4 regions of the Ruegeria sp. HKCCA4812 genome follow, and region 4 is predicted to be linked to each of the others. Evidence: riboswitches for the same ligand, from Rfam matches in the RefSeq annotation. Region 4 holds a riboswitch; each other region holds the start of a gene.
What was found. Region 4 has a riboswitch for cobalamin ahead of GOW04_RS20970 (DUF4198 domain-containing protein). Riboswitches for the same ligand answer to the same signal wherever they lie in the genome.

Region 1 (4,540 bases), on a different contig from region 4:
TATCTTCCTGCAAGCGATCGCGGCGTTTGGGGTCAAGCCCGTCGGCGTTGGAAAACTCATCCAGCAGCGATTCAAGCCGCACCATCCGATCCGGCGTGCCGCTGTCCTTCATCGGGGGCGGGATGTGGCCCAGCGTGACGGCTCCGATCCGGCGCTTGGCCTGCGCGGCCTCGCCCGGGTCGTTCACGATGAAAGGGTAGATCACCGGCAGATCGCCGATCAGCGCCTCGGGCCAGCAAGCGGCTGACAAGGCGACCGATTTTCCGGGCAACCATTCCAGCGTTCCATGCGCGCCGATATGGATCAGCGCATCCGCACCCAAGCCTTTGCGCAGCCACAGATAGAAGGCGACATAACCGTGGCGCGGGGTGCGCGAGAGGTCATGATAGTCGTCATCCCGCAGCTCGGGCGTGCCGCGTTCGGGTTGCAGCGCGACCAGCGCCTTGCCGCGCCAAAGCGCGGTGAAATGGAAGGCCCCATCGGCACAGGCCGGATCATCTTCGGGCGCGCCCCAAACGGTGTGCAGATCAGCGCGCAGGGTCTCGGGCAATTCCGCAAGCGCATCCTGATAATCCCCAAGCGACCACGAAATCCGTGCGTCCAGAAGAGTGTCGGCAATCGGCTCGCCAGTCGCGATGTCGTAGCCTTCTTCGTCAAGATCGGACAGCATCGCCTCGGCCGAGGCCAGCGCGTCGAGGCCAACCGCATGGGCCATCTGCCAGTCTTTGCCGGGATAGGTGGACAGGACCAACGCAGGAATCTGATCTGCCTTGGGTTTGTCGTTCAGTGCAAGCCAGCCCGATACACGGTCGATGATCGCTTCGATCCGGTCCGGTTCGGGCCGATGTGCAAAGCGCGCGTATTCCAGATGCGGATCGCGTTTGCCGGGTTCCTTGAAAGACGCGATTCCTGCTGAGATCCGTCCATCCACCTCGGGCAGTACCACATGCATGGCAAGATCGGCGGGGGACAAACCGCGTTCCGCCTGGGCCCAGGCTTTGCGGCGCGAGGTGGCGAGAGCGACCTGAAACACCGGCACGCCTGCCGCGTCCAGAGGCGACGTTCCCGACGCGCCTTTTCCCGAAAACGACGTGGCGTTGACAATGGCCGATGGGTTCAGCGCAACAACCTGTTCCCGCAACCAGTCGGCAGCCACGGGCGCCTTGAGAGACGGGGCAAACAGGCCCACCGCCGCGTATCCACGGGCGCGCAGGCTGCGGATCAGGGCGGCGATCGGGGCGGTGTCTGCCGAGGTCAGGTAAGCGCGGTAAAAGGTGACGAGGATTCGTTTGGCCGTGCCTTCGAACGCGGTTTCCACCGGGATTACGCCGCGATCCGGACACCACGTGCCACATTCGGGCAAGGTCTTGGCGCCCATCACCGGAGCGGCATAAAGCCCCGCCGCCAAAGCCATCTGTGCCAGCGCCGCCTGTGCCGCGACCTCGCCGCCGGTATCGCACAGATGCGCCAGACGTCGCAGGGTCGAGACCGGCAGGGTGGAATAGTCATCCAGCCGCGTGTCCTCGCGCCCGTCAGCGGGCAGCACCGCCAGCGCGATGCCCTTGGCCTGCGCCAGCGCCAGAACCTGCTGCAACCCATAAGCCCAGTAGGGCACCCCGCCGATCAGACGGATCAGAATGCCCTTGGCGCCCTCGAGCGTTTGTTCGACATAGGTATCGACCGACAACGGGTGTTTCAGCGCCGTCAAATTCGCCAGCCGCAGGGTCGGCATTCGCCCTTCCGGTCCGCCACCACGATGCCAGCCCGCCGCGAAAGCACCCAGATCGCTGTCCGAAAAGGACAGCACCACCAGATCCGCCGGGCTCTGGCCCAGATCGGTTGGGGTCTCGGTTTCCTCGAGCCCGTGGCTTTCGCGGAAGACGACGTGCATGTGTCTTACTCGGCAGCCTCACGCACACCCACGAGGATTTCGCGGATTTCCGCCTCTTTGATATCGTCATGCTCGGCGATGACGACCAGACGCGAACGGCGTTCTTCACCGGGTTCCCACGGGCGGTCATACTGGTGACGCACGCGGGCACCCACTGCCTGAACCAGCAGGCGCATGGGTTTGCCCTGAACGGCGGCATAACCTTTGACGCGCAGGATGTTCAGCTCATTGGCCAAGCGTTCGATATTGGCGACCAGTTGGGCCGGATCGGTCTGCTCGGGCAGCTCGACGATGATGCTTTCGAAATCGTCATGCTCGTGATCGTGATGGCCGTCGTGATGCGAGGGTCGGGCGTCCATGTCATCCTCGGCGGCGGCTTCCAGACCCAGCACAACGCGCACGTCCACGGCACCTTCGGCCACTTCGACGACGGGCAGGGGGCGCGGCGCCTCGGCGGCGATGATCTCGCGCGCTTTGGCCACGCCTTCGGGGCCGGCGAGGTCGGGCTTGGTCAGCAGGATGATGTCGGCGCACGAGATCTGATCCTCGAACACCTCGGACAGGGGCGTTTCGTGGTCGATCGAGTCATCGGCCATGCGCTGGGCGTCCACCGCTTCGACATTGGGCGCGAAACGGCCTGCGGCCACAGCCTCGGCATCGGCCAAGGCGATCACGCCGTCGACGGTGATCTTCGAGCGGATGTCAGGCCAGTCGAATGCCTTGAGCAGCGGTTTCGGCAGGGCCAGACCGCTGGTTTCGATCAGGATATGATCCGGGCGCGGCTCCAACGCCATCAGGGCCTCGATGGTGGGAATGAAATCATCTGCCACGGTGCAGCAGATGCAGCCATTGGCCAGTTCCATGATGTTTTCCGCCGGGCAATCAGGAATGGCGCAGGATTTCAGGATGTCGCCATCGACGCCTACATCGCCGAACTCGTTGACCACGACGGCAAGGCGCTTGCCCTGCGGGTTCTGCATCAGGTGACGCACCAAAGTGGTCTTGCCCGAGCCCAGAAAGCCGGTGATCACTGTGACGGGGAGTTTTTCGAGGTTCGACATGTCAGGCTCCAATCGGGGGAATGCGCGAGGCACAGTTCTTGCGAAAATGTTCGGGGCGTTCGCGCCATTTCACCAAACCATCTTCAGTGGCCAGATACTTGGTCGCGCCGTCGACGATGACGTCGACATGATCTGTTTCGTTCAGGTTTTCATACACGAAGGTCCAGCGGCCCGGCCCGCGCAACACGATCGAACAGCCTTGATCGCAGTTTGACAGGCATTCAACGGCTTTCAGGGTGACACCGTCGGGCAGGTCTGCCTGTTCCAGGGCCTTGTGCAACAAAGCGCCCGGGCGTTGCGCGTCATCTTCGACAGGCAGGCCGCGACGGCAGGTGGTACAGACCAGCAACTCGACTGGTGCGGTCTCGGTCATGTCTCTCATCCCCCCAAATCCTCTTCGCGGGGGACGGGGTTTCATGCGGGCCACGATTGGTCATGGACCCGACACCGGAACACCCCGCCCGGTTTCAACTTCGGTTGTTGGCAGGTCTCCCGGCTTGCGGATGCCAGAGGCGGGCCTCTGTCGGATGTCCCGCCTTCCCGGCTTTCGAGCCAGTGGCATTGGGCATCCTCTCCGTTCACGGTCGCGGGGGCGGCTGCGTTTGGCGGCAAGACCGTTGACGCATTCCCTTTTCATCGGCTGTCACCGACACCAACGAAAGGGACATGCGGCACCGCTGGCCTGCTTGTCAAGCGAGTCGCGCGCAACAATTATGCAGAGGCATGGAAAGCGACCTGTGGGCGTCGATGGGCGGCATGGTGTGCCGGGACCCAGCCCGAGATGGGCCGGACGACGAACGGTATCTCAGCAAGGGGCGTAGACTATGGCCAACCGGTGCCTCGACTGAACCTGTCCAGATGATGGGTAAAGACCACCGAACACCCCGGATACTCTTGCGCTAATAGATGACGTTTATCATGAGCAGCGAGACGACCAGAAACAGCGCCGTCATTATTCCGCCGGAGCGGACGAAATCCATCACCTTGTATCCGGCCGGACCCATGATCAACGCGTTTACCTGATGGGTTGGGATGATGAAGCTGTTCGAGGTCGATATGGCGACCGTCAGGGCAAAGACGGCTGGGTTTCCACCCGCCGCCACCGCAATTGATACCGCCAGAGGCACCAGCAGAACCGTGGCCCCCACGTTGGACATGACCAAAGAAAAGGCCGTCGCCAGAACGGCGATGCCGGTTTGCAGCGACCAGAGCGGCCAGCCGTCCAGAATTATCATGATCTGCTGCGCGATCCACGCGGCCGTGCCTGTGTTCTGCACGGCTTGTCCCAAAGGTATGAGGCAGGCGAGCAGGAATACGGTGTTCCATCCGACCGCGCGGTATGCCTCGTCCACGCTGAGCACACGGGTCAGCATCATGCCCACCGCGCCGGTAAGAAGACAGAGTGAAAGCCGGACATCCGTGAACAGGATCAACGACAGCGAAATGGCGAAGAATGCCAGGGCCCAGCCGACTTTTTGCGGCCGCAGCTCGTCCTGAGGAAAGTCCGTCGTCACGACGACGAAATCCGGATCTCGTTTGATCCGCATCAGGTTGTCCCATCTGGTATGTGCCACAAGCATGTCGCCCG
Region 2 (4,540 bases), on a different contig from region 4:
ATCGGGAATGGCGAACTTGCCGGCGGTGAATGGAGCATCGGCCGGTCCGTCCAACAGGAATACGCGGGGCTTTGCCATATCGGCTGTTTTTGCTTCGATGGCTGACAATTTGTCTTTCCAGCCGGCAACCAGCGCCTCGGCCTTGTCTTCGACATGCATGACCTTGCCCAGACGCAGAACGTCATCAAACAACAGGTTCATGCTGGCCTCGGGGCGATCCTTGTCCAGATGCACGCAGCTTTCGGTCAGGATCATGGTCTTGATACCAAAAGGTTCCAGTGTGTCGGGCGTGACGTCACCGCCGGGTTTCATGCCATAGTACCAACCGGCAAAAAACAGATCGGGTTCGACGGCCACAAGGTTTTCAATGGTCGGGTATTTGGGGGCAAGCTCTGGGATATCGCCACGCTGAGCATCAAAATCAGGGCTTGTTTTGTACCAGCCGGTAATTCCGGTAAGCCCCACGATCTTGTCCTGAAGGCCGAGCGCAAAGGCCATATCCGTCATGTTCATGTCATGCACGACCAGACGTTCCGGCGCCGAGTCAAAAGCCAGCGGTTCGCCGCAATTGTCCACGGTGACGGCTTCCGCTGCCGCGCCACCTGCCAAGCCAGCGAAAACAACCACCGGCCAAAGTTTCTGCATCATATTTAAGTTCCTGTTATTATGACAGTTTCCGTTTTCGGATATCCAGTGCGGGGATCATGCGGCCTTCGTGCTGAAAGCACAGATAATCCACGCCGAATGTCTCACGTACCCGGTCTGGGGTCAGAACTTCGACAACAGGCCCGAACCCCGTCAGACGCGTGGCTTTCATCAGCGCCACATGGGTGGCGAATTCCGGGATCATGACCAGATCATGGACGATCATGACGACCGTTACCCCCAGATCAGCAACCAGAGACAGCATGTGCCCCTTGGCATCGGGGTCCAGATGGTTGGTTGGCTCGTCTAGAAACAGCAAGGACGGGTTCTGGGCCAACGCGCGCGCGATATGTGCGCGCTGACGTTCTCCGCCGGACAGTTGACCCATCGTTTTGTTGGCAAAATGCGACAGCTCGGTCGTCGTCAGAACCCGTTCCAGATCAGCCTTGTGCTGAGCCATCGAACGTTCGCCCTGAATCGGGATTTGCCCCAGCGCAACATAATCTTGCAGGCGCATCCGCCCGTCAGGCATTTCCTGCTGCCCGACCACAGCAATGGAGCGGGCACGTTGGCGGGCGGACAGGGTCCGAAGGCTTTGGCCTTCTATCCAAACATCACCCAAGATAACCCGTTCGATCCCGCACAGCAGTTTCAGCAGAGTGGTCTTGCCGGCGCCGTTAGGCCCGGCGATTGCCAGAATTGATCCTTCTTCCAGACGAAAGGACACATCCTGCAACAGGATATCGCCATTAAGAGCATAGTACTCCAAATTCTCGGCAACCAGAAAACTCATGAAGCGCCACCGGACGGCAATGCGGGTATTCGCGACAAGGTCTTTGCGAAAAGGGCAGGGGGGCGGTCCGAGGCGCTGGTCCAGCCATCGTCACTGTCGCCGAACTGGGTCGCGAATTCGACCAGGGCGGACAGGTCGTGTGATGTCGTGATATCGCCAAACAGGTACTGCGCTTTTCCCGGGGCCTGAAATCCGACGGTCATGGCCCGTTCACAACCTGCCATGCACGCCACCATTCGGGTTTCAAAACCGTCAGGCAACCGGGCATTCAGCACGTCTTGCGCGGCCTCGGCAGACATCGCCCCCTGACATGTTGAACAGATCAGAACAAAGTGATCAGAATAGCAGGTCATAGCCATCTCCGTCGTTTGCCAGACGCAGACAGAGGGCACATACCCAGATATTACGCAAACGCGCCATCAAGCCTCCTTCCGAGACGCCCCGCCTCGGGTTGGTTCATAGTGCGATGGCAGGTCTCCTGACTTGCGGGTCGTTGCTTGGCCGACCTTCCCAACCCATGCGGGTCAGTGGTGAAGTGGCGTCGCTCACCGCTTACAGTTGCGGGGGCAGTCACGGACTTGGCACATTCCAGTGCCGCACCGTGTTCCCATTTTCATCCCTTATGGAACCATCCCGCTCAGCTAGTCCGGCAATGCCAGACTTGTCAAGCGGCAGACGAAGGCGTTGGTAGATGGAATTGCGACAGCTGACCCAGCTGTCCTGCTGCGCCAGCCCGGACCGAACGGTGTCAATAGTCTGATACAAGAAGGAAATCCGGTTCGGAATCTTTCTCGACCTTTGAAAACCGTGGAATTGGCTTTTCAAACCCAATGTCGGTGCGGTCGTTATTCACGGTCGATACCTCGCCAATAAGGCAATCGCCGCGCTCGGCCCAAAAAGCGTGCCAGATGCCGGGCATCAGAGTTACGCTTTGCCTCGGCTTCAGCCGCACGTACTCTTGGGGTTGCAAGGTTACAGGGCAGGCATCGCTGGGGACCGTCACCGGGTTGTCGCGGTCGACGCCACCGTTTGGATCCGACGCATGAATTTCCAGAACGAGATCGCCGCCGCCCCGGTTGATGATGTCTTCTGCCTTGATAATATGCCGGTGCATCGGAGAAAGCTGATTGTCTTTAAAGATCAACAGTTTTCTGCACAGAGCATCCCACGCCCGGATTTCAGATCCTTCGTCTAACCATTGCGTAGAGTGAACGGGAATAGGCAATGTTCGTCGAAATGGCCTTGTGCGTAATTGGTAATGTTCCATCCCAGCCTGCGGCTGCGGACAGTTTCGACCAAAGAGATGCGCATTTTCTCGGGCGATCAATCCGCAAAGAGCGGCTACGCGGCGCCGAAAGATTGAATGAACGTCTGGGCCTAGGGCTTGATGTGGTTGATTTCGGATCGTTTCATCATGCCATCCAGCAGATCAAAGTTCGTGCGCCCAAGGGGGTTCCGCCCCGGCTCGGGAAACGGTCACGGCCGCGACGTCAGCGCCCAGTTCCATGGCTGCTTGCAGGCTTTCAACCGTCAATCCGCGCAGACCTGACTTGGTCAGATGCCCTGCGCGGCTGAGCTCGGTCAGAACGCCGGCGTTGAACGTGTCACCTGCGCCGATCGTATCGACCACTTCAACGGGTTTCACAGGAACCGAGACTTCGGAACCATCCGCCAGGTAACCGTGCGCCCCGTCACTGCCACGCGTGACGATGACAACGGAAGGACCCGCCTGCAACAGCACAGACGCTTTTGCGGATTCGGCTTCAGCGCCCGGAATGATCCAGTCCAGGTCCTCGTCTGAAACCTTGACGATATCCGCACGCGAGATCATGCGGTTCAAACGCGTCCGAAATCGGGTTTGATCCTTGATGAAATCCGGGCGGATATTCGGGTCCAGCATCACTGCCCGGTCGGAACCGTGGCGGTCCAGAAGGGCGGCATAGGCATCTGCGCAAGGTTCACACGCAAGGCTGATTCCACCGAGATACAGGGCAGAGACGGCAGGAAGCTGATCGGGCATGTCTTCGGGCAGCAACATCCGGCCCGCGGTGTTTTCATCGACAAAGCTGTAAGTCGCGTGTCCATCCGAGAGCTGCACAAAGGCAAGCGTGGTGGGACGGTCCGAGATGATCACATGTGTCGTGTCCACATGGCTCGCTTTCAGCGCATCGATCAGTTGTTGGCCGAACATGTCCGATGACAAACCTGTCAGCATCCCAACCGGAACACCCAGACGTCCCATCGCGACGGCTGTGTTCAGAACCGCACCACCAGTATGTGGCACAAAACCAATTGCGCCCGATGCGGTCGGTTCTGAAATCATATCTATCAGCGCTTCACCACAGCACAGGATCATGTCTTGGTCCTTTTTGGTAAGAAACTTCGGTTAGTCTGGTTATTGTCTCAGCGCGTTCTTGCAGAAGTTGTTTGCGCCGATGATCCCGAACTCTGCCTGTTCGGACACGTATAGGTTCAGGGAGCGGCGTAAATCGCTGAAGCGGCCGCCGCCGTTGAACGCATCCTTGAAGTTGTCACTGAATAGCCAGCGGTTCTTCTCGGCAACGCCGCCGACAAGGAAAACGCCCCCCTCCGGCATCAAGGTGACCGCCAGATCACCCATCAAGGCACCCAGATGGGTGGTAAAAATCTGCGCGGCTTTTTCGGCGACCAGATCGGTGCCGTTGCGGGCATCGTTCAGAATGTCCTTTGCAGAGCGCGCCTGAGTTCGCGCTTGACCGGCTGCCAATTCAACCGCCTGATACAGGATCGGCAGGCCGGTTCCGCTTAGGAACATTTCTGCTTCCAGCGCCAGGCTGTCCCCAAAGAAGCAACCCGGTGCGATGCGACGTGCCGCCTCAAAGATATCAACTTCGTCGCGATGGCGCGGGTACAGGCCCACGTGCCCGCCTTCGCCGGAAACCGTGTGATACCTGCCTTCGGAATATAGCAACGCACCAACGCCAAGCCCGGTTCCGGGCCCTACAACCAGCCGTGTGCCTGCGGGCGGCGTTGCCTGACCCTGCAAGACCGCAACATCCGACCGGGTCACCTCGGCCACCGACCACGCCGCAGCGGTGAAATCATTTATGACAAAGGTGCGCT
Region 3 (4,540 bases), on a different contig from region 4:
GCTCAGTAACAGAATTGGCCCGAAACAGACTCTGATCATCGCCATGCCCCTCTCGATCGCCGGCTTTATTGGCGCTGCCACACTGAGTGCAGGAAACCTTGCGGGGTTTGCAATGATCTGTCTCGCCTCGGGCGCGGCGCTGGGCGCGGATATGGTCGTATTGCCGGCCATGTTCTCGGTCGTGCTTACACGGGCCGGGCTGAACGCATCAGCCGCGTTTGGCATCTGGTCCTTCGCTGGCAAACTGGGCCTCGCCCTGGCTGCCTTTTTCACTCTGCCGCTGCTGGAACGCAGCGGTTTCACCCCCGGTCAAACCAATTCCGCACAGGCGCTGGCCACACTCAATCTTGCCTATGCTGTACTGCCCTGCATCCTGAAAGTCGGAGCGTTCGGGATGGTGTTGACCCTGCCCACCGAGGTCACAAGCAAATGAACGCTTTCACCATCATCCTTCTGGTCCTTCTGACCGCTGTCTTCATCCGTGCAAGGCTGCTGAGCTTTCGCGCGCAATCGCCGTCCGATTACAGTGGCACCGGGCCAAATTTTTCGCTGAAAAAACACCTGAACGGAGAGATCTTGTCCGAGGGCCTGATCTATGGCCCCAACGGCAAAATGTCGAACAGTTTTGTCGCGCGCATGTCCGGCGAATGGCAAGGCAACTCTGGCACGCTGACCGAATACTTCACCTATTCCAACGGAAAACAGATGACCCGCAAATGGTACCTGACGCTGGGAACTGGCAACACGTTCACGGCAATGGCGGATGATATCGTGGGCGAAGGTCGGGGCATCATCTCGGGGTCCACGGTGAAACTGACCTATCGTATCATTCTGCCAGATGACGCCGGTGGACATACGTTGGATGTCACCGATTGGATGTATATGACAGAAACCGGCGTCATCATGAATCGGTCCGAGATGCGCAAGTTTGGCGTCAAGGTCGCGGAACTGATCGCCACAATGCGTCCAAGCCCCAGTTCGAAACCGATTCATCCAAGTGGGTCAAACGGGTATGACGCGACTTCGGAAAGGAAGCCGTTGCAATGATCACCTTTCGCTCTTTCATCGCCTGCGTCGCCATCGTAAGCCTTGCGCTTCTTGCCGCCTGCTCCAGCAAACCGAAGGTACCAAAAACGTTTCTGTCGGACCGGCAGTTGAACCTCGAGGAATTTTTCGAAGGCAAAACAGTGGCCTACGGTCAGTTTCAGGATGTTTTGGGAAATATCCCCCGCAGATTCACGGTTGATATCGACGGGACATGGGACGGCGAAACCCTGACACTGGTCGAAGACTTCGTCTACGACGATGGCGCGACGGAACAACGCATCTGGACATTGACCAAAACCGGAGAGGATACGTGGACCGGTACGGCTCCTGGCGTACTGGGTACCGCCAGCGGGATTGAACGCGGGGATACGTTCAACTGGAAATACAAGATCGACCTGCCGATCAAGGACGGGACCATGCGTGTCAAATTCGACGATTGGATGTGGCTGCTGGATGACGACCGTCTGCTGAACCGCGCCTATGTCTCACGCTATGGCGTCCGTCTGGGTGAAGTCATCCTGTTCTTCGAGAAGAAATAGGGCCGCCAGGCCCGGTTTCATCACAAAAGTCAGTAGAAAATAAACTCGTCCACCAATGCTGTCGTCGATCCCTTGACCTCACCGGCCCTGTTCGCCCTTGGCCCGTCCGGGGCTGCACCCTCGGCGCGTTCGCAGCCGTCGACCTTCAAGCGCGCGCGTTCTATCTGCCCCCAGAGGAAAAACAGGCCATCTCGTTTTCCCATGAGGCGCGAAGGAACTGTTGTCCGCAAAACACCTGTTTTCGGTTTTGGCATCTGCTCTCTTACTGCCTCCGGTGTTTTCCACCATTTTCGGAAAACGTAATGGTTTTTCCCGAAAAAGACAATTTTTTATGGACAAAATGAGGTTTTCTACCGGCCGTTGACAGGATGGACTGGCAACTCTCGCATGACGGATATTGGCCTTTTTCACCTGCCCCATTGAAAGCCAGCACTATCCCGAACGGATCAACTTCACCTAAAAGGGTTTGCTGCAAACCTCCTTCACTTGGCCCGACACTCTCTTTTTCAGCCATGCTCAGGCGACGCGCAGCGTTTGGTTTCTGATCAGAGCAGCCGGCCTTCGCCGTCGCGGTTGGGGGTCAATTTTACGGCGCGGATGTCAGACGTGGCCGCATCCATCGCAAGGCCATCGGCCACCGCAAAACGCCATGCTGGCGGGCCTGCCACGCCCCTGTGCCAAGGACTGTGGTCCCGGCGCCGTCCACTCTGCCGGAATATTTCTATGTCTGTTTTGAAACCGGAAATGTCGCAAGCATTTCAGCGCCCAAGCGGGTAAAAAGTAGGCTGCCATCGTGAGGTGCCGCTGTTTGATTCTCAGACAGCGGAGAATTGGGAAGCCGGTGGAATTCCGGCACTGCCCCCGCAACGGTAAGGAAGGTCAGGTTCGACAATCAACCACTGGGACGAGGATCCCGGGAAGGTGTCGCAACCGGGTGCAAGCCCCTTTCAAGTCCGGAAACCAGCCTTGCAGATATGTCAAACCGCGGGTGGCGGTGGGGGCACGGGTTTCGGACGTGGTCCTCGCGCGCCTCCGGACGGTTCCTCCCTGTCATCTGCCCAAGCAATGCCGCGGGGCGCGGCAGGAGAGCCAGAAGTGAACAATGTCCAAAACCTGTTGGCGCGTCGAATCCCGGGCTATGCTCTGGAACGGGCCTTTTACACCGACCCCGAGATCTTTCAGACCGACCTGGAAACCATCCACTATCGCGAATGGCTCTTTGCCATTCCTGCTTGCGAACTGGTGAAAGTCGGCGACTATGTAACATACAACGTGGGTGCCTATCGCGTGATCATCGTGCGCGGCGCCGACAACCAGATCCGGGCGTTTCACAACACCTGCCGCCATCGCGGCTCGATCATATGCAAGGCGGCAAAAGGCAACGCGCCGAAGCTGGTTTGCCCATATCACCAATGGACCTACGAGCTTGACGGCTCATTGCTGTGGGCTCGCGACATGGGGCCGGAGTTTGATCCCAGACAGCATGGTTTGAAGACGGTTCATTGCCGCGAGCTGGCCGGGTTGGTTTACATCTGTCTGGCGGATGTCGCCCCGGATTTTGACACGTTCGCCAATATCGCGCGCCCGTATCTTGAGCCGCATGATCTTGCGAATGCCAAGGTCGCCTTCGAAAGCACGATCATCGAGAACGGCAACTGGAAGCTGGTCTGGGAAAACAATCGCGAGTGCTATCACTGCGGCGGCAACCACCCTGCGCTGTGCCGGACCTTCCCTGATGATCCGGGCGTGACGGGGATCGAAGGCGGTGAAACCCCAGCCTATATGCAAGCCCATTTCGACAGGTGCCAGGCAGCGGGTATGCCATCGCAGTTCTACCTGCACGAGGACGGCCAATATCGACTGGCGCGGATGCCGCTGAAAGAAGGGGCCGAGAGTTATACGATGGACGGGAAATCCGCCGTGCGCCGTTGGTTGGGCCGGTCGCCCTTTGCGGATGCGGGATCGCTTTTGAAGTTCCACTATCCGACCACGTGGAACCACTTTCTTGCCGATCACTCGATTGTTTTCCGCGTCACGCCGATCAGCCCGACAGAGACCGAGGTCACGACCAAATGGCTGGTCAACAAGGATGCGGTTGAAGGCGTTGACTATGACGTGAAACGCCTGACCGAAGTCTGGGTCGCCACGAATGACGAAGATCGACAGGTGGTCGAGGACAACCAGCAGGGCATCAACAGCCCGGCCTATGTGCCCGGCCCATATTCAGCCATTCAGGAATCCGGTGTGCTGCAATTCGTGGATTGGTATTGCAACACAGTGTCGGCCCGCCTGGCCCCTGACTCCCTGGCGGCGGAGTAAGTCTGATGAAAGACCTGAACACGCTTTCATCAGCCGTCTGGCAGGATGGAGAGATGCTGGAATGTGTCTCGGTCGTGCCCGAGATGCCGAACACTGCCAGCTTTTCGTTCCGTGCCCCCTCGGGGGCGCAGTTCGCCTATTACCCTGGTCAGTTCCTGACGCTCGAGATTCCGGCGCCCGGCCAGCCCGGAGGCGTTGTGCATCGCACCTACACGATCTCATCGTCGCCGTCGCGGCCGCGGTCGATCACCATCACCGCCAAAGCGCAACCCGACAGTATCGGCACGCGCTGGATGCTGGACAATCTTCAACCCGGCATGCGGATCAAGGCCATTGGGCCCGCGGGCCTGTTCACCAACGCGTTGAGCGATGCGCGCAAGTTCCTGTTTATCTCGGCTGGCTCGGGCATCACCCCGATGATGTCGATGACCACCTGTATGTGGGACGAAGGCCGCGATCTGGACGTTGTCTTCATCAACTGCGCCAAAAGGCCATCCGAGATCATCTTCCGCCAGCGCTTGGAACAGATGGCCAGCCGCACGGATGGTTTGGACCTGAAATTCGTGGTGGAAGAGCCGGACCGCTACCGCCCATGGACGGGATATCAGGGTCAGTTCAACCAATTGATGCTGGGC
Region 4 (4,540 bases):
GGCCGAGGTCGGCGTGTAGACAAAAAAACCGTCCGCATCCGTGACCGATCGACCCAGCTCGGCCCCATCCGGGCCGGTGACAATGACCTCGGTGCCGTTTGCCATGTCGCCGTTAGAAAAGCCAATTTCGCCCTCGATGACGTCTCCCGACTCGAAAACGCCGGCTATGACCTTGTGCGCCAGGGCAGGCACAGGTGCGCAGCACACGGCCAATATGACAACCAGATGCTTCATGTGGCTGCTCCTCTGAAAAACAGCTCGGGCTTGACCTTGCGCGCCAACAACACGGCGAACCCGGTCAAAATCGCCTCGATGGCCATGACAGGAATATGGGCGAAGAAAACAAGCTTGGCGGCAGGCAGAAATTCATCCCCCGACAGCGCCAGGGAAAACGCGACCATGCCGGTTGTCGCTGCAATCGCAAATGCGCCGCCGACGCCCCCCCAAATCGCACCTTGCAAAGGCGTTCCACGCGCGATCAGACGACCGAACAACATTCCGGCCACCACTGCGGGAAAGGCGATATTGACGGTGTTGATCCCCAACACCGTCAACCCGCCAAAGCCGAAAAAGACCGCCTGTAGCAAAAGCCCGACGAACAAAGCCGGGAATGCGGCCCAACCAAGCAGCAGCCCGGCCATGCCGTTGAGGATCAGATGGACCGACGACGGACCAATGGGCACGTGGATCAAGGATGCCACGAAGAAACTGGCTGACAGCACGCCCGCAGTGGGGATGCGATCAAGATCCAGAGACCTGAGACCCATGGCGATCCCGCCCGCGGCGGCTATGGCGCCGCCAATTACAACCGGGTTGGAAAGGGCTCCGTCGACGATGTGCATCTGGGGTTACTCCAGATCCCAGGCACGAATCCAGATGACCGCATCCTGGCTGAGTTCTTTGCCCTCATGTTCGGTTGCCGGACCGGAACCAAGGGCAGCGAAACCCCAGTAACCGGCTTTTGGAACGCCGAACGAAAAATACCCGTTGTCGTCAGATATTGCGACCACCGCACCACCCGGCATAGGAGACACTTTCGGTGCAGAAGCGGCCGAGCTTTCCATGTCGGGTTCCGCGGCCATGTACTCGATCTCGATCTCGGCGCCCGAAACCGGCTGACCATCAGCCAGCACACGGCCCGTGAAAGTCGAACCCGCGATGATGTTGGTCGGCTTGTTCAGCGGGATAATCTCGGTCGCTAGCCCCACAGGATTCATCCAGTCGGTCGGCAATTCGTTACGGTTCAGGAAGGCTTTGGTGAGCTGTTGGATATAAATGTCTTCGGATTCCTCGTAATAAGGCTGAGGAACCGTCACCAGCACATAGTCGCCCGAACGTTTGACCGGGACACTGCCCTTGAACGCCGCGCCCTCGTTTTCCCCGCCGGTGAAACGGATAGGTTCCAGCGTGTCCAGCAAATCGGTCTTTTCACCGTTGTGGATCACATAGAATTCCTGCGGCTTTTCAAGATCCATGACATGGCCATTCTCGAATGGATGCCAGAAAATCAGTTTGACCGGCACATCGCCCGGTTTCTCGATCATGGTGTCCGTGGTGTATTCCAAAAGGAAATGCGCATTTGCGATGGCAGGAAGAGCCACCGCGGCAGCGGCTGCGCTGAGCAGCGTTTTCATGAACAGTCGTCCTTGTCCCGTCGCGCCAATCCCGGCGCGAAATTCGTTTTGACCACGGGACATTCAACGCCAAATTACCCTTTCAGGCATCCTGGTCCGACGCACATCCCGTCGCCGATTAGGAGTACCCGTTAGAGGGCACATGTCCGGCAGGTATCCTGACTTGCGGGTCAAAGCGTTGGACTGGCCTTCCCGGGCAACCCCCAGTGGCGTTTCAGCCCTGCTCGCCGCTTACAGTTGCGGGTGCAGTTGCGGAATTGGGCCTGAGCCCGCACCGCATTCCCTATTGATTCCAGAGCAAGCCCCGGAACCGGACATGCCGAGCGGCTTGCCAGACAACTCAGCCCTCCGTCAACGAAAATGTGTTACGGCCATCGAAAATAATGAGCTCGGCAGTTTGCGAGAGTGAACCAGTTTGTGAAATATCCAAGGCAACAAGGTGATTTCACATCTAAGCTTCTGAAAGATACCTTTCCGACAACGGCAGGCTCGCCGCGCCCAGTGAGCGTGCTTCCGGGCCCACGGTCCCTGCCAGCACGGCAGGGCGCTCGAGACCGGTCAGGTTAAGCTCAGACAGTTTGTCTTCGACCATTTCAACCAAACGCGCCTTGATGTCCTGCGGCATCCAGCCGTCAATCTTCACGCATTCGAAATCTATCAGGCTACAGGACGAGACAATCGCATAGGCAATCCCACTCGCCGTCTGTTTCAACCAGTATTCCAGTTGAACTTTTGGCACATCCCAACGCTGGGTCGTTTCCCAAATGGAATGCGACGTGACACCTGCTGTGGTGATTGCACGCTCGAGCACATACAGGCTGGCCACGTCGATAAGGGGTCTGACACCACCGGCATCATCTGGCACAGGCAAGGGGCCGATTGCGCCCGCGTTTCCACGTCCCGAAAAGATTGCGCCATTGAGGACCACACCGCCGCCAATGAAAAACCCGATATAGAAGTACAGGAAATCCCTGGGCCCATCGGCTGGACCGAATACCAATTCCGCCCCACAAGCCGCAGTGGCGTCATTTTGCAGGAATACCGGAATATCGAGGCGCCGCGCCAGGTCAGCCTTCAGGTCTGATACGCGCCACGGGTCCATTTCTTCCTGAGGAACCTGAAGGGTCTGGGCCCAGTCCCATAGGTAGAACGGCATGGCAATCCCAAGTCCCGCAATCCTGCCTTTGGCCTCAGGCGACATGGATGATATCATTTTGCCCAGACTCTCAGTGGAAAACTCCAAAGTGGCTTTCGGCGTTGGATAGTCATAGGTTCGCCGATCGCGTTGCCGCACATTTCCGACAAAGTCAGTCAAAACCAACTCGGCACTGCGACGCCCCACCTTGAGCCCAAAGAAAAAGGCACCATCCGGGTTAAGTCGCATGGGAACGGAAGGTTGCCCGACTTTCCCGCGGACCGGTTCACCGCGCAAAAGCAAACCATCCTTCTCCAACAGTCGCATAATGACGGAAACGGTTTGTGCCGACAGTCCGGTCATGCGCGCGATCTCGGACTTCGCAAGCGCCTGGTGACGCCGGACAAGCGACAATACAAGCCGTTCGTTCCGGGCCCGCATCCCGCTTTGGTTGGTTCCGCGTACCTCTGACCCGTGCAGGCCAATCGAATTTTTCCGAGATGAATTTTCCGGCACGACCACCCCTTTCCTGTTGAAGAATGAGAAAGCCCGCCCGCACTGTCAATAATAAATAAGAGTGATTTATTTATTGACTCAAAATTCGAATCTTGTGATTGTTTCTTATGGGGTCAGGATTTTTTGCCTGATCGCCCTCGTGCCCTACTCGGCATAGAAAAAACTGGGAGGATAATCGATGAAACTTGCAAAACTTGCGGGTGCTGCTGCGCTCGGGGTTACTGCCATGGCTGGCAGCGCAATGGCGGAAGGCGAAACTGTTTGCCTGATCACCAAGACGGACACCAACCCGTTCTTTGTCAAAATGAAAGAAGGTGCGACTGCAAAAGCGGAAGAGCTGGGAATGACGCTCAAAGCCTTTGCGGGCAAAGTTGACGGTGACCATGAAACGCAGGTGCAAGCCATTGAGACCTGCATTCTGGACGGCGCCAAAGGCATTCTGCTGACGGCCTCGGACACATCATCCATCGTTCCGGCCGTGAAGCAGGCGCGGGATGCAGGTGTTCTGGTTATCGCTCTGGATACGCCGCTGGAACCCATTGACTCGGCTGACGCGACCTTTGCCACGGACAATTTCCTGGCCGGGCTGCTGATTGGACAATGGGCCAAAGCCACGCTGGGCGACGCGGCCAACGACGCGAAAATTGCGACACTGGATCTTGCCGTCAGTCAGCCGACAGTGGATGTGCTGCGCAATCAGGGTTTCCTGCAAGGCTTTGGTGTCGATCTGGCGGACCCGAACGTAATCGGTGATGAAGATGACCCCCGTCTTGTCGGAAGTGATGTCACTGCCGGCAACGAAGAAGGTGGTCGCCGCGCGATGGAAAACCTTCTGGCCAAAGATCCCACGATCAACGTTGTTCACACCATCAACGAGCCTGCCGCGGCAGGCGCCTACGAGGCGCTGAAAGCCATCGGGCGCGAAAATGACGTGCTCATCGTTTCCGTGGACGGAGGCTGCCCGGGTGTCCAAAACGTTGCCGATGGTGTTATCGGCGCGACGTCGCAGCAATACCCGCTGCTGATGGCATCGCTGGGTGTTGAGGCCGTCAAGAAATGGGCGGACGAAGGCGTGAAACCTGAAAACACGCCTGGCAAGGATTTCTTTGACACCGGCGTGGCGCTTGTAACCGACAAGCCTGCCGAAGGCGTCGAGTCGATCTCGGTCAAAGAAGGCATGGACCTCTGCTGGGGTTAACCTGACCACCCGGAGGGCCGCAGAGGGCGGCCTTCCGCATTTCAAACCACCCATTCG

Region 1: linked by a shared signal. The riboswitch ahead of GOW04_RS07060 (DUF1636 domain-containing protein) and the one ahead of GOW04_RS20970 (DUF4198 domain-containing protein) in region 4 are both predicted to bind cobalamin.
Region 2: linked by a shared signal. The riboswitch ahead of GOW04_RS08645 (DUF1636 domain-containing protein) and the one ahead of GOW04_RS20970 (DUF4198 domain-containing protein) in region 4 are both predicted to bind cobalamin.
Region 3: linked by a shared signal. The riboswitch ahead of GOW04_RS17015 (aromatic ring-hydroxylating dioxygenase subunit alpha) and the one ahead of GOW04_RS20970 (DUF4198 domain-containing protein) in region 4 are both predicted to bind cobalamin.

The regions. Positions count from the first base shown of each region.
Region 1 covers NZ_WQFQ01000001.1:1,433,380-1,437,919, reverse strand. Annotated here, with positions in the region: gene cobN (cobaltochelatase subunit CobN) at 1-1,891, opposite strand, end outside; gene cobW (cobalamin biosynthesis protein CobW) at 1,897-2,952, opposite strand; gene GOW04_RS07060 (DUF1636 domain-containing protein) at 2,954-3,325, opposite strand; cobalamin riboswitch at 3,417-3,624, opposite strand; gene GOW04_RS07055 (hypothetical protein) at 3,676-3,855, shown strand; gene GOW04_RS07050 (SLC13 family permease) at 3,852-4,540, opposite strand, start outside.
Region 2 covers NZ_WQFQ01000002.1:253,447-257,986, reverse strand. Annotated here, with positions in the region: gene GOW04_RS08655 (ABC transporter substrate-binding protein) at 1-648, opposite strand, end outside; gene GOW04_RS08650 (ABC transporter ATP-binding protein) at 665-1,438, opposite strand; gene GOW04_RS08645 (DUF1636 domain-containing protein) at 1,435-1,791, opposite strand; cobalamin riboswitch at 1,889-2,086, opposite strand; gene GOW04_RS22220 (D-lyxose/D-mannose family sugar isomerase) at 2,187-2,552, opposite strand; gene GOW04_RS22215 (D-lyxose/D-mannose family sugar isomerase) at 2,630-2,749, opposite strand; gene GOW04_RS08635 (carbohydrate kinase) at 2,868-3,794, opposite strand; gene GOW04_RS21910 (ROK family protein) at 3,834-4,540, opposite strand, start outside.
Region 3 covers NZ_WQFQ01000007.1:30,183-34,722, reverse strand. Annotated here, with positions in the region: gene GOW04_RS17040 (MFS transporter) at 1-433, shown strand, start outside; gene GOW04_RS17035 (DUF3833 domain-containing protein) at 430-1,047, shown strand; gene GOW04_RS17030 (DUF3833 family protein) at 1,044-1,586, shown strand; gene GOW04_RS17025 (hypothetical protein) at 1,616-1,789, opposite strand; gene GOW04_RS17020 (hypothetical protein) at 1,849-2,100, opposite strand; gene GOW04_RS22030 (hypothetical protein) at 2,132-2,254, opposite strand; cobalamin riboswitch at 2,366-2,570, shown strand; gene GOW04_RS17015 (aromatic ring-hydroxylating dioxygenase subunit alpha) at 2,652-3,905, shown strand; gene GOW04_RS17010 (hybrid-cluster NAD(P)-dependent oxidoreductase) at 3,911-4,540, shown strand, end outside.
Region 4 covers NZ_WQFQ01000013.1:18,590-23,129, reverse strand. Annotated here, with positions in the region: gene GOW04_RS20980 (cobalt ABC transporter permease) at 1-234, opposite strand, end outside; gene cbiM (cobalt transporter CbiM) at 231-842, opposite strand; gene GOW04_RS20970 (DUF4198 domain-containing protein) at 849-1,634, opposite strand; cobalamin riboswitch at 1,765-1,964, opposite strand; gene GOW04_RS20965 (ROK family transcriptional regulator) at 2,086-3,210, opposite strand; gene GOW04_RS20960 (sugar ABC transporter substrate-binding protein) at 3,464-4,483, shown strand.